Regions from separate parts of the Alsobacter sp. P4_H11 genome, predicted to be linked through region 3. Evidence: predicted binding sites of a transcription regulator. Region 3 holds the regulator's gene; each other region holds the start of a gene.
The links. Region 3 encodes LexA, which represses DNA repair genes until DNA is damaged. Its sites were predicted from a motif close to TGTTCNNNNTGTGTTCNG; they were not measured.

Region 1 (4,717 bases), on a different contig from region 3:
CCGCGCGGCTCGAATTTGAAATGCTTCACCGCATTGGTGACGTAGGCGCCGTCGCGGCCGACGCCGGCCTGCGCGAGCGCCTGGTCGAAGATGCGGCCCGCCGGGCCGACGAAGGGCCGGCCTGCGATGTCCTCCAGGTCGCCCGGCTGCTCGCCGACCACCATCAGGCGCGCGGTTTCGGGGCCTTCGCCCGGCACCGTCTGGGTGGCCTGCTCCCAGAGCGGGCAGGCCCGGCAGGCTTTCGCGGCCGCCGCGATCGCGGGCAACCCGTGCGCGTCCGCGGCCGCCGCCTCGGCGGGCTCCGGGACCTCCGCGCCGCGCCGATGCACCGGGAAGGTGGGGGCCGCCTCGATCATCGCGGCGGTGCGGGCCGCGGCGCCGGCCACGAGGTCGGGGATCAGCGCCGCCTCGGGCAGGTTCTTCCAGAAGCGCTTGGGCATCTCGGCCCGCATCGCCTCGGTGTTCAGCCGGGCCGGGTTGAAGATGTTGGCGTAGTAGGAGCGCCAGAGCTCCTCGAGCGGGTCGCCCTGCGGCGACTGCCGCCGGTTCGCGCCGGGGCCGAACAGCAGCTCGTCGCCGGTCCAGTGGGCGGAGCGTTCCGGCGTCAGGATGGTCCAGCGCAGGCTGGCGAAGCGCTTCACGAAAAACGGCGAAGCCGCCTCGACGATGTGGTTGTCGGGCTCGTACCAGGCGACGTAGGCCTCGCCGTCCGGGCTGTAGATGTCCCTGAACCGCAGGAAGGCGTGCATCTTGTGGATGTCGCGCCGCACCGCCTTGGCGAGGTCGTGGAAGCGCATCACGTCCTGGTCGGACGCCACCGACATCAGGCGCGGCTCGTCGCACAGGCGCCAGAGCAGCTGGTAGATCAGCCGGAAGCGCCCCGGCTCGCGATGCAGCGCGACCGATTGCGCCGTGTCCAGAAACGCCCGCGACACCCGCGGCGGGGCGCGCAGCTCCCCCTCGGGCAATGGCGGCGCAGCAACCTCGCCAAAGAGGTCCTGGCCGGGCTCGCCGGGCTCCCACACCACGCGCGTCGGCGGGATCCCGGCGCGCAGAAAGCGGCGAGCCGCCTCGCGGAAGCCGGCGAAATCGATATCGCCGGCAAGCTGGACGCGGTGGATGTCGGGGTTTGGCTGGGGCATGGGGTTCGAAACTGCCTTGGCCGTCATTGCGAGGAGCGGAGCGACGAAGCAATCCAGGCGCCCGGCGTCAGCTGCGTTGCTCCGCTCCGCCCGCAATGATGGCGAGCGAACGCCGAAGCTCCAGCCGTCATCCCCGGCGACCTGCGGAGCAGGTCGGGAAGGGGATCTAGGGGCAAAGGCGCGGCTGCCCTGGATCCCCTTCCCGGCGCTTCGCGCCGCCGGGGATGACGGAGCACCGAGAGACTAAGTTCATGAATGTGAGGCTCATCACGCGGCGAACAGGTCGAGCTGCTGCGCGGTCGGTGGCTTCAGCCAGGCCTGCAGGTCGGTGCGGTCGAGCAGCTTGGTCGGCCGGTGGTCCGGCAGCACGATGAAGGGCGAGACCTTGCGGAGCGGCACCTTGAGCCGCGCCAGGTCGTCGCCGCGCAACGAGCGGACGCGGCGGGACGAGAGGATGCGATCCACCGTGCGCACGCCGAGGCCCGGCACCCGCAGCAGCTCCTCGCGGCTCGCCAGGTTCACGTCCAGCGGAAAGCGCTCGCGGTGCTTCAGCGCCCAGGCGAGCTTGGGGTCCATGTCGAGCGACAACATGCCGGCCTCGCCGCCGCTCACGATCTCGGCGACGTCGAAGCCGTAGAAGCGCATCAGCCAGTCCGCCTGGTAGAGGCGGTTCTCGCGGATCAGCGGCGCGGCCTTGAGCGGCAGGGCCTTGCTGGCGTCCGGAATGGGGCTGAAGGCCGAGTAGTAGACGCGCTTCAGCTTGTAGCCGCCATACAGCGCCGCGCTGGTGGTGAGGATATGGCCGTCGTTCGCGTCGTCCGCCCCCACGATCATCTGGGTCGACTGGCCGGCGGGCGCAAAGGTGCGCCCCTTGTGGCGCGGCTGTTCGTCGATCACGCCGCGGAGATGGCCCATGGAGCGGCGGATGTCGCCGATCTCCTTGCGGGGCGCGAGCTTCTCGAGGCTGTCGGCCTTGGGCAGCTCGATGTTGACGCTGACGCGGTCGGCCCAGCGGCCGGCTTCCTCCAGCAGGCGCGGGTCGGCGTTGGGGATCAGCTTCAGGTGGATGTAGCCCCGGAAGGCGTGCTCCTCGCGCAGCGTGCGGGCGACGCGGATCAGCTCCTCCATGGTGTAGTCCGGCGACTTGATGATGCCGGACGACAGGAACAGCCCCTCGATATAGTTGCGCTTGTAGAAGTTAAGCGTGAGCTTCACGACCTCCTCGACGCTGAAGCGGGCGCGCCGCACGTGGCTGGACGACCGGTTGATGCAGTAGAGGCAGTCGTAGATGCACGCGTTGGTGAGCAGGATCTTGAGCAGCGAGACGCAGCGCCCGTCCGGCGTGTAGCTGTGGCAGATGCCGCTGCCGCCCGAGGAGCCGATGCCCTTGCGGTCGAGCGAGTCGCGCTTCGCACCGCCGCTCGACGCGCAGGACGCGTCGTATTTGGCGGCGTCGGCGAGGATCTCGAGCTTGCTCTTCAGGTCCATGCGGCATCCTTCCGTTCAGCTCTCCAAGCTAGTGCGTTCGTGCTTCGTTCTCAATCGCCCAGGATGCGGCACACCGTCACGGCGCTGCGACAAAGACCGGGATCGGCGTTGAGGTCGCAAACCGAACCGGAGACGCGCGATGAGCAAGACAGCCGAAAAGTCGGATCCCAAGCTGTGGGAGAAGGTGAAGACCCACGTCCAGAAGAGCGACAAGGGCGGCAAGCCCGGCCAGTGGTCCGCCCGCAAGGCGCAGATGGCCGTGCAGGAATACAAGCACGAGGGCGGCGGCTACAAAGGCAAGAAAACGGCCGACAACCACCTGACCGAATGGACCGAGGAGAAGTGGGGCACCAAGTCCGGCCACAAGAGCGGCGAGACCGGCGAGCGCTACCTGCCCGAAAAGGCGCGCGAGCACCTGTCGGCCGCCGAGTACAAGCGCACCACGGCCAAGAAGCGCGCCGACAGCCGCAAGGGCAAGCAGTTCTCGGCGCAGCCCAAGGACATCGCGAAGAAGACCGCGAAGGATCGCCACCATGACGGCCCGGCGAAGCGCGCGGCGCCGAAGGGCGAGCCCACCAAGGCGCAGCTCTACGGGCAGGCCAGGAAGCGCGACATTCCGGGTCGCTCGCGCATGAGCCGCGACGAACTCGCCAAGGCGCTGCACGCGCACTGAACCCACCGGGAGAGCGCCGGCGCTCGCCTCAGCGCTTCACCGTGGAAGCGCGGACGATCAGCTCCGGCGCGATCAGCACGCGCCGGGGCGGCAGGTCGGGATTCTCGATGCGCTCGATCAGCAGCTCGGCGGCGCGGCGGCCCATCTCGGCGTGGTGATTGCGCACCGTCGTGAGGGCCGGGTACCACTGCGCGGCTTCCTGCACGTCGTCGCAACCCACGATGGAGAAGTCGACGCCGGCCTCGCGCATGCGGTGGCGCAGGCCGAGCAGCGCCCCGAAGGCCGTGAGGTCGTTGAAGCAGAACGCCGCCGTGGGCGGGTCGGGGAGGTCGAGCACGGCCTGGATGCCGGCGAGGCCGGTCTGGCGCGAGCCGTAGTCCATGTAGACCAGCGCGGGATCGAAGCGGAGCCCGCGCCGCTCCAGCGCGGCCCGGTAGCCGCGATGGCGGGCGCGGCCGGTCGAGATGGCGTCGTTGCCGCCGATCATCGCAATGCGGGTGTGGCCGAGGTCGACCAGGTGGCCGATCGCCAGATCCGCGCCCATCTCGTCGTCCGAGCCGACGAAGTCGAGGCCGACGCCGTCGATCTCGCGCGAGATCTGCACCACCGGGATGCGCGCCGCCGTGAGGTGGTTGAGGCTTTCGGCCGTGGCGCCGCCGGCCGGGCACAGGATCATGCCGTCGGGGCGGTATTCCTTCAGGGTGCCGAGCACCCGCTCCTGCCGCTCCAGGCTCTCCGCATAGGTGCCGAGCAGGATGGTGCGGCCGGCCTCGGCGGCAGTCTCCTCCACGGCCACCAGCATCTCGGCGAAATACGGGTTGGTGATGTCGTGGAAGCCGACCGCGATCATGTTGGTGCGCGCGGTGCGCAGGCTCGCGGCGCTGCGGTTGTAGATGTAGCCGAGCTCGCGCGCGAGCGCCTGAACGCGCGCCTTGGTGGCGTCCGCCACGACCGGGCTGTCGCGCAGCGCGAGCGAGACGGTCGCGGTGGACACGTCGAGCTTGCCGGCGATCACCTGGAGGGTGACGCGGCCGCGATCGGCACGGTCGACGACCTCGTCGATGCTCATGCGTTTGGACTTCCCGTTTCCCCCTCGGGCAAGCATGATGCCGCCGCCCGTTCGCCCTCGTCCATCGCGGCCCGGCGAGCGGGCCACCAACGGATGGCGCATGGCCATCACAAGACGCGGGAGAGCGCACAGTGTCAACGGAACGCGAGCGGATCGGCTTCATCGGCGTCGGGCTGATGGGCCACGGCATGGCCAAGAACATCGTCGAGAAGGGCTACCCCCTGACCGTGATGGGCCATCGCAACCGCAAGCCTGTGGAAGACCTCATCGGGCGCGGCGCCCGGGAGGCGAAGAGCCCGCGCGAGATCGGCGCGGCGTCGGACATCGTTTTCCTGTGCGTGACGG
Region 2 (4,717 bases), on a different contig from region 3:
CGTTGCGCCCCGCATCAAGAGCTACCCGGTGGTGGCGGTGTTCGAGGTCGGCATGTCCGAGTTCGACGCCGGCTTCGTCTACATGCCGCTCGCGGAGGCGCAGGCCTATTTCAACCGCGACAACGACGTCACCGCCATCGAGGTCTTCCTTCAGGTTCCCGACCGCATCGACGAGGTGAAGGCCGCGCTGGAGAAGTCCATCAGCCGCCCGATGATCCTGTCCGACTGGCGCCAGCGCAACAAGACGTTCTTCGGCGTGCTGGAGGTCGAGCGCAACGTCATGTTCCTGATCCTGATGCTGATCGTGCTGGTCGCCGCGCTCAACATCATCTCGGGCCTGATCATGCTCGTGAAGGACAAGAGCCAGGACATCGCCATTCTGCGCACCATGGGGGCCACGCGCGGCGCCATCATGCGCATCTTCCTGCTGACGGGCGCGGCCATCGGCGTGGTCGGCACCTTCGCGGGCTTCCTGCTCGGCCTGCTGGTGAGCATGAATGTGGAGACCATCCGGGGCTTCATCTCGCGGATGACCAACACCAATCTGTTCCCGGCCGAGTTCTACTTCCTCAGTCGCCTGCCGTCCGAGGTCGACCCGCGCGAGGTCGTCACCATCGTGTCGCTGGCGCTGGTGCTGTCGTTGATCGCCACGCTCTATCCCTCCTGGCGCGCCGCCCGGCTCGATCCGGTCGAGGCGCTGCGCTACGAATGACCGCATGAGCAACGGCGCCGCCCCGGACGACTATCCCGCGCTGTACCTCTACGGCGTGCAGCGCCGTTTCATGCAGGGCGAGGGCGCGCTCGAGATCCTGCGCGGCGCTGATCTCGCCGTCTGGGCCGGCCAGTCCGTCGCCCTGATCGCGCCGTCCGGCACCGGCAAGTCCACGCTGCTGCAGATCGCCGGCCTGCTCGAGAAGCCCGACGGCGGCGAGGTCTATGTGGACAAGGTCCCGACCGTGACGCTCGCCGACGACCAGCGCACCGCGCTGCGCCGCAACGCAATCGGCTTCGTCTACCAGTCGCACCACCTCCTGCCGGAGTTCTCGGCGCTCGAGAATGTGATGCTGCCGCAACTCATCCGTGGCTTGCCGAAGCGGGACGCCGCCGAGCGCGCCGCCAACCTGCTGAGCTATCTCGGCCTCGGCGAGCGGCTGAAGCACCGCCCGTCCGAACTCTCGGGCGGCGAGCAGCAGCGCGTCGCGCTCGCCCGTTCGGTCGCCAACGCGCCGCGCGTGCTGCTGGCCGACGAGCCCACCGGCAATCTCGACCCCAAGACTTCGCGATACGTCTTCGACATCCTCACCCGGCTGGTGAAGGAAACCGGGCTCGCGGCCATCATCGCGACCCACAACCTCGATCTCGCCGCCCAGATGGACCGGCGCGTCACCATCCGTGACGGCGTCGTGGTGGAACTCGCCTAGAGGCGCAGGCCGCCCAGAAACTCGCCGAAAAGCACCAGCCCCTCCGGCCAGAGCCCCAGATCGGCCTCCGAGCCGATATGGCCGCGCGCGCCTATCTCGATCAGCCGCGAGCCCCACGCCTGCGCAAACACGCGCGCCCGCTCGATCGACACATACTCGTCGTCGTCGCTCGCCACCACGGTGGACGGGAAGGGGAACGGCTTCAGGATCATGGGTCCGAAGCCCACCGGGCCGCCCGGGATCCCGTCGCGCATGTCGCGATCGGTCGGCGCAACCAGGAACGCGCCTGCGATCTTGGCGACGAGATCCGGCGCGCCGTCGCGCAGACTGAACAGCATGGTCAGCGACGTTCCGAGGCTGTGCCCCACCAGAACCACCGGGCGCTCGGCCCGCGCCACGGCCGCCCGCAAAGGCGGCAGCCAGTCCGAATAGACGGGCTGCTCCCAGTCCGCCTGCTGGACCCGGCGCATGGCCGGAAAAGCCCGCTCCCAATGGTTCTGCCAGTGGGTTGGCCCGGAGCCGTGCCAGCCGGGCAGCACCAGAACCTCGTATGCGTCCAGCGCGCCCGCCATGCCGTTCATTCCTTCCAGGCCGGCGGTTAACCCTGCCGCCGGCTTTCAGTTTGCGACGGCGTGGAGGCAGCCACAAGGCGCTTGCAACAGGAACAAATAAAGAACATGCTTGGTGCATTCGATGAACAGGGAGTTCCGCCATGGTTCGCACGATCATCTCCGACATCGCCGAAATCGCCGCGCTCGGCTCCTTCGCGACGGCCGTGCTGGTGTTCTCCAAGCTCGCCGGCGCCTGAGCTGCGCCTGTCCGGTCCGTCGTCCCCAGCCGCGTCGGCGTGGCGGCTGGACCCGGGCAGCCGCGAAGCCGATGATGCCGGCCTGTTCGGGGAGAGCTTCGCGTGAGTCGCATTCTGGGTGACGTCGGATTCGTGCACCTGCACGTGCATTCGTCCTTTTCGCTGCTGGAAGGGGCGCTGCGCATCGACGACCTGAAGAAGCTCGCGCTGAAGGACGCCATGCCGGCGCTGGCCCTGACGGACAGCAACAACCTCTTCGGCGCGCTGGAATTCTCCGAAAAGCTCTCCGGCGCCGGCGTGCAGCCGATCACCGGCATCGAGCTCTCGGTCGAGTTCGGCGACGAGAAGCCGAACCGCAACGCCACCCAGCCCGTGCGCCCGAGCCTCGTGTTGCTCGCCGCCGACGCGAAGGGCTACGAGAACCTGATGCTGCTGGGGTCTCGCGCCTATATGGGCCCGGCGCCGGGCGAGCCGCCGCATGTCCAACTCGATGAGCTGTTGCGCCTCAGCGACGGGCTTATCCTGCTGACCGGCGGACCGGACGGCCCGATCGACAAGGCCATCGCGGCCGGCCAGCTCGACCTCGCCGGTTCGCGCCTCGATGCGCTGGCGGCGGCCTTCGGTGACCGGGTCTATGTCGAGATCCAGCGGCACGGCACGGAGGACGAGGCCGCCGTCGAGGGCGAACTGATCGAGCTCGCCTACAACAAGCGCCTGCCTCTGGTTGGAACCAACGAACCCTATTTTCCCAAGTCCGACGACTACGAGGCGCATGACGCCCTGCTGGCCATCGCGGAGGGCCGGCTCGTCTCCGACCCCGATCGCCGCCGGCTCTCCCCGGACCACGGCTTCAAGACCCGCGCCGAGATGGTGCAGATCTTCAAGGACCTGCCGGAAGCCGCCGCCAATACGGTGGAAATCGCCATGCGCTGCAGCTTCCGGCCGCGCACCGGCAAGCCGATCCTGCCGCGCTTCACCACCGGCGACCACGAGGATCCGGACCTCGTCGTCGCCGAGGAGGCCGCAGAGTTGCGCCGTCAGGCGCATGAGGGCCTCGCCCGTCGTATCGCCGCGCATGGGATCGCGCCCGGCATGACGGAGGACGAGTATCGCGAGCGGCTCGACTTCGAGCTCTCGGTGATCGAGCGCATGAAATATCCCGGCTACTTCCTGATCGTGGCCGACTTCATCACCTGGGCGAAGTCGCAGGACATCCCGGTCGGCCCGGGCCGCGGCTCGGGCGCGGGCTCGCTTGTCGCCTATGCGACCACCATCACGGACCTCGATCCGCTGCGCTTCGGGCTCCTGTTCGAGCGCTTCCTGAACCCCGAACGCGTGTCGATGCCCGACTTCGACGTCGACTTCTGCCAGGACCGGCGCGAGGAGGTCATCCGCTACGTCCAGAAGCGCTACGGCCAGGATCGCGTCGCCCAGATCATTACGTTCGGCACCCTGCTGGCCCGCGGCGTCATGCGCGACGTCGGCCGCGTGATGTCGATGTCCTACGGCCAGGTCGACAAGCTCACCAAGCTGGTGCCGCAAAATCCCGCCAACCCGGTGACGCTCGCGCAGGCCATCGAGGGCGAGCCCAAGCTGCAGGCCGCCGCCGCCGAGGACCCCGTGGTTCAGCGCATGCTCACCGTTGCGCAGAAGCTGGAGGGCCTCTACCGCCACGCTTCCACGCACGCGGCCGGCATCGTAATCGGCGACCGCCCGCTCGAGCAGATCGTGCCGCTCTACCGCGATCCGAAGTCGGACATGCCGGTCACCCAGTTCAACATGAAATGGGTGGAGCCGGCCGGCCTGGTGAAGTTCGACTTTCTCGGCCTGAAGACCCTCACGGTGCTCAAGACCGCCGTGAACCTCCTGAAGCAGCGCAACATCACGATCGACCTCTCGGCGATCCCGATCGACGACAAGAAGACCTTCGAGATGCTGGGCCGGGGCGAGACCGTCGCGGTGTTCCAGGTGGAATCGGCCGGCATGCGCAAGGCGCTGGTCGAGATGCGAGCCGACCGCTTCGAGGACATCATCGCGCTCGTGGCGCTCTACCGGCCGGGCCCGATGGCGAACATCCCGGTTTATTGCGCCCGCAAGCACGGCGAGGAGGAGCCGGACTTCATCCATCCGCTGCTGGAGCCGGTGCTCAAGGAGACGCAAGGCGTCATCATCTACCAGGAACAGGTGATGCAGGCCGCGCAGATCCTGTCCGGCTACTCGCTCGGCGAAGCCGACCTCCTGCGCCGCGCCATGGGCAAGAAGATCAAGGCCGAGATGGACGCGCAGCGCGTGCGCTTTGTGTCTGGCGCCGTGAAGCAGGGCGTGCCGCAGCAGAAGGCCGACGAGGTCTTCGACATCCTGGCGAAGTTCGCCGACTACGGCTTCAACAAGTCCCACGCCGCCGCCTACGCGCTGGTCGCCTACCAGACCGCCTTCCTGAAGGCGAACTACCCGGTCGAGTTCCTGGCCGCGTCCATGACGCTCGACA
Region 3 (4,717 bases):
CCCGGCTCCTGCCGCCGCCCGAGCCGTCGCGCCCTGGCGGCTACAATTTCGCCCGCGACGCTTTTTTCGGCGCGATCGGGGCGGTGGGTTCGCTGGCCGGCAAGATCGAGCTCGACCCGGCGCCGGCGGCCCTTCCGCTTGACCTGCGTGTCTTCGCGGCCATCGACCGCGCCCGCAACGACATGACCGAGCGCATCGCCCGCAGCATCGGCGGGGCGGCGGGCGGCGTCGCGGCCGCACTGGTGACGGGCAAGCGCGGGCTCATCCCGGAGGCCGTCAACGACGATCTGCGCGCCGCCGGCATCTACCACGTGGTGTCAATCTCGGGGCTTCATCTGGTGCTGGCCGCCGGCATGGTGTTCTGGCTGGTGCGCGCCGCCCTGGCGCTCTCGCCGGGGCTGGCCTTGCGCCGCCCGATCAAGAAATGGGCCGCGCTCTGCGCCATGCTGGCCGGCGCCGGCTACACGGTGTTCGCGGGCGGCGACGTCGCCACCGTGCGCTCGCTCGTGATGACGCTGGTGCTGCTGGGCGCCATCCTGGTGGACCGGCCGGCGCTCTCCATGCGCAATCTTGCCCTTGCGGCGCTGCTGCTCCTGCTGATCGAGCCCGAGAGCGCGCTGGCGCCCGGCTTCCAGATGTCATTCGCGGCCGTGGCGGCGCTGATCGCCGTTTTCGAGCGGCCGGGCGGGGCCGGCTCGGATCCCGAGGCCGGGACCTTTGTCGGGCTGGGTCTCGCCCCACCGCCCGCCAAGGCGCCCGCGAAGGGCTGGCCGGCGAGAATCCTGGACGGCTTGCGCCACCATGCGGTCGGCACCGTGCTGTCCACCCTCGTCGCTGAGGCCGCCACGGGCGCCTATGGGCTCTACCATTTCCAGCGCTACACGCCCTTCGGGCTGGTCGGCAACGCCCTGACGCTGCCGCTGGTGTCGCTGGTGGTGATGCCGGCCGCGCTGCTGGGCGCGATCGCCTACCCGTTCGGGCTCGATGGGCCGATCTGGCAGATCATGGGCCTCGGCGTGGAGGGCATGCTGCGCATTTCCGCGAGGGTGCGCGCCTGGCCGGGCTCCACCCAGGCCATCCCCGCCTTCGGCATGGCGGCGGTGCTCTGCCTGACGATGGCGCTGCTGTGGCTGACGCTATGGCGCACCGCCCTGCGCTGGGCCAGCGTTCCGCTGGCGCTGCTCGGGGCCGGGCTGGCCGCCTCCGCGCAGGCGCCCGACATCGTGATGGCGCGCGATGGCCGCGCCCTGGCGGTGCGCGGCCCGGACGGGCGCCTCGTGCTGGTCGGCCGGCAGGCCGGCGCCTTCGTGACCGAGCAGTGGCTGCGCGCCGACGGAGACGTGCGAAACGCCGGCGACGCCACGCTGGGCGCGGGCGCGCGTTGCGACCCGCTCGGCTGCGTAGTGCGCCTGCCGGACGGGCGCGCGGTGTCGCAAGTGCTGGTCGCCGGGGCTTTCGAGGAGGACTGCCGCCGCGCGGCCGTGATCGTGACGCCGCTGCAGGCGCCGCCCTGGTGCGACAAGCCGCTCGTGATGGACCGCACCCGCCTCTCGGTCGCCGGCGCCACGGCGCTCACCGCAACGGCGGACGGCTTCATGGCGGCGAGCGAACGCACGGCGTTGCGGGACCGGCCGTGGCTGCCGCACCCTCCGGTCAGGAAGCCGGCTGAACCCACGGCAGCGGCGGCGAAAGCTGCACGCTCAGCGCCCGCGACGCCCGGCGGCGGAGCCGCTCCAGCCGTCGACGATCCTGACGATCCCGGCCCGCCGGCGGAGCCGTGAGCCAGACCGCGCTTGACCGGCGCTCACCGTGTAAGGCTCCCGCCAGTCGGCCTGGCGCGCTGCCGAGGCCGGGCGTCGCGCCTCAGTATTTCCGGACGAGGCTCACAAGCTTGCCCTGGATCTGCACCCGGTCGGGGCCGAGCACCCGCGTCTCGTAGGCCGGGTTGGCGGCCTCCAGCGCAATGGACGATCCCTTGCGCCGAAGCCGCTTCAAGGTGGCTTCCTCGTCGTCGATCAGCGCCACGATGATGTCGCCGCTGTTGGCGTTGTCCTGCTTGCGGATCACCACGGTGTCGCCGTCCAGGATGCCGGCGTCCACCATCGAGTCGCCGCGCACCTCGAGGGCGTAGTGCTCGCCCGTGGACAGGAGGTCCGGCGGGAGGCTGATCGTGTGGCTGCGCGACTGGATGGCCGAGATCGGCGTGCCGGCCGCGATGCGTCCCATCACAGGCACCGCCACGTTCTGGTTCGCCTCTTCGCCCAGCGGCGACTTCGGGCGCACCTTGCCGAGATTGCCCTCGATCACGCTCGGGCTGAACCGTCCGCGCGGCGCTGCGCCGGGCAGGGACTGCTCGGGCATGCGCAGCACCTCGAGGGCGCGCGCCCGGTTGGGCAGGCGGCGAATGAAGCCACGCTCCTCCAGCGCCATGATGAGCCGGTGGATGCCAGACTTGGAGCGCAGCTCCAGCGCTTCCTTCATCTCGTCGAAGGAGGGCGGCACCCCGTCCTCCCGCAGGCGGTCATGAATGAAGCGCAGAAGTTCATGCTGCTTTCGCGTCAACATCGCCCGATCCCGCCCTGATGGACCATCGGGCGCCTGCGCCCGACTCAGTCAAAACAAATCACGAACAAACCATACATGTTCATTCTGTGTTCCGCAATCGTGCTGGTTCAAAAGTTGCAATTTCGCCAACCCGAGTCGATCAGAAGCGGATCACGCGGCAAGGCTCGCCGGCCTTTGCGGCGGGGGCGTGCGGCGCGCGCAGCACCAGCCCGTCAGCCTGCGCGAGGATGCGCAGCATGGACGAGTCCTGGACGGCGGCCGGATAGGCCACCGGGCGTCCATCGGGGCCGGGCTCGAACCTGGCGCGCAGGTAGTCCTGGCGACCGTCATTGGCCGGCACGTCGACGCCCAGCAGCCCGGGCTCGGTCGGGTCATCGCCCGCTTGCGGGTCGCCCTGCAGGGCGCGCAACAGCGGAACCAGGAACAGGCGCCCGCACAGGATGGAGGCGACGGGGTTTCCCGGCAGGCCGAGAATGCGCATCGCGCCCATCTGGCCGAAGATCAGCGGCTTGCCCGGCCGCATCGCGATGCGCCAGAAACCAAGCTGCATGCCGCGCTGGGTGAGGGCGGACTGGACGAGATCGTGGTCGCCGACCGATGCGCCGCCCAGCGTGACGAGCACGTCCGCGCCTTGCGCGAGCGCGGTCTCGATCGCGCCTTCCAGCGCCGCGAAGCTGTCGCCCGCGATGCCGAGATCGATGGGCTCGCCGCCGGCCCGGCGGGCGATCGCCGCGAGCGCGTAGGAGTTGGACGTCACGATCTGGTCCGGGCGCGCGGCTGCGCCGGGGCGCACGAGTTCGTCGCCCGTGGCCAGGATGGCGACGCGTGGTTTTCGGCGAACGGAGAGGCGCGGCAGGCCCATGGCGGCCGCCAGCGCCACGGTGCGCGGGTTCAGCCTGTGCCCGGCGGCGAGAAGCTCTTCGCCGGCGCTGAAATCGAGCCCGGCCGGCCGCACGAAGGCGCCCGCCTGCACGGCCTCGCGCACCGTCACGGCGTCGCGGTCGGCCGTCGCGTTCTCCTGGATCAGGATCGCGTCCGCGCCCTCCGGCACCGGCGCGCCCGTGAAGATGCGGACGGCTTCGCCGGGCCCCACCGCGCCCGGGAAGGCCCGGCCGGCCGGCGCCTTGCCGATCACCCGCAGGGTCGCGCCCACGAAGGCGTCGGCGGCGCGGACCGCGTAGCCGTCCATCGCGGAGGCCGGGAAGGGCGGCTGGGTGCGGGTGGCGGCGAGCGGCGCCGCCAGAGTGCGGTCGAGCGCTTCCGCGATCGCGACCTCTTCGGCCGGCAAAGGCTCGGCGGCCGCGGCCAGCACCCGCCGCAGCGCCTCGTCGACGGCCAGGAGGGGTTCGGCCGCCACGCTCAGCGAGGCCCGGCGGTGGGAGCGTCGGCGCGCCAGGTCCCGGATTTGCCGCCGTCCTTTTCGAGGAGGCGCACGCCCTCGATGCGCATGCCGCGGTCGGCGGCCTTCACCATGTCATAGATGGTGAGGCAGGCGACCGACACGGCCGTGAGCGCCTCCATCTCGACGCCGGTCTGCCCGGACACCTTCACGGTGGCCGAAACGCGGACGCCGGGCAGCGTATCGTCGAGAACGAGCTCCACCGCAACCTTGGAGACCATCAGCGGGTGGCAGAGCGGAATGAGCTCGTGGGTTTTCTTGGCCGCCATGATGCCGGCCACGCGCGCGACGCCGAGCACGTCGCCCTTCTTGGCGTCGCCGGCGCGGATCAGCGCCACGGTTTCGGCCAGCATCACGACACGACCTTCCGCCACCGCGACGCGCGACGTCACGGCCTTCTCGGAGACGTCCACCATGCTGGCCGCGCCGCTGGCGTCGATGTGGGTGAGCTCGCTCATGCGGCGCCGGCCTGCGTGGCGGCCCCGGCTTTTCCGCCCGCGACTTGGTCACCGAACAGCAGCGCGCGCGTGGCCGCGGCCACGTCGGGCTGCCGCATCAGGCTCTCGCCCACCAGATACGTGTCGATGCGCGAGGCCGAGAGCCGCCGCGTGTCCGCATGCGTGAAGATGCCGCTCTCGCCCACAATGATGCGGTCCGCCGGAATATGCGTTGCGAGCTCCTCGCACACCGAAAGGCTCACCTCGAAGGTGCGCAGGTTGCGGTTGTTAACGCCGACCATCCTCGTGCCGAGCG

Region 1: AC1DSZ_RS22610 (putative DNA modification/repair radical SAM protein) is a predicted target of LexA. The motif match lies at 2,665-2,682, and genes of this name have one in related genera.
Region 2: dnaE (DNA polymerase III subunit alpha) is a predicted target of LexA. The motif match lies at 2,082-2,099, and genes of this name have one in related genera.

Annotation. Positions count from the first base shown of each region.
Region 1 is NZ_JBFUKI010000016.1:50,761-55,477, forward strand. Features, by position in the region: gene AC1DSZ_RS22605 (UdgX family uracil-DNA binding protein) at 1-1,142, opposite strand, end outside; gene AC1DSZ_RS22610 (putative DNA modification/repair radical SAM protein) at 1,410-2,630, opposite strand; gene AC1DSZ_RS22615 (hypothetical protein) at 2,770-3,303, shown strand; gene AC1DSZ_RS22620 (LacI family DNA-binding transcriptional regulator) at 3,332-4,372, opposite strand; partial or broken gene AC1DSZ_RS22625 (NAD(P)-dependent oxidoreductase) at 4,477-4,717, shown strand, end outside.
Region 2 is NZ_JBFUKI010000008.1:234,698-239,414, forward strand. Features, by position in the region: gene AC1DSZ_RS16275 (lipoprotein-releasing ABC transporter permease subunit) at 1-712, shown strand, start outside; gene AC1DSZ_RS16280 (ABC transporter ATP-binding protein) at 717-1,421, shown strand; gene AC1DSZ_RS16285 (RBBP9/YdeN family alpha/beta hydrolase) at 1,418-1,993, opposite strand; gene dnaE (DNA polymerase III subunit alpha) at 2,344-4,717, shown strand, end outside.
Region 3 is NZ_JBFUKI010000005.1:358,627-363,343, reverse strand. Features, by position in the region: gene AC1DSZ_RS11300 (ComEC/Rec2 family competence protein) at 1-1,781, shown strand, start outside; gene lexA (transcriptional repressor LexA) at 1,864-2,565, opposite strand; gene AC1DSZ_RS11290 (molybdopterin molybdotransferase MoeA) at 2,705-3,922, opposite strand; gene moaC (cyclic pyranopterin monophosphate synthase MoaC) at 3,925-4,422, opposite strand; gene trpC (indole-3-glycerol phosphate synthase TrpC) at 4,419-4,717, opposite strand, start outside.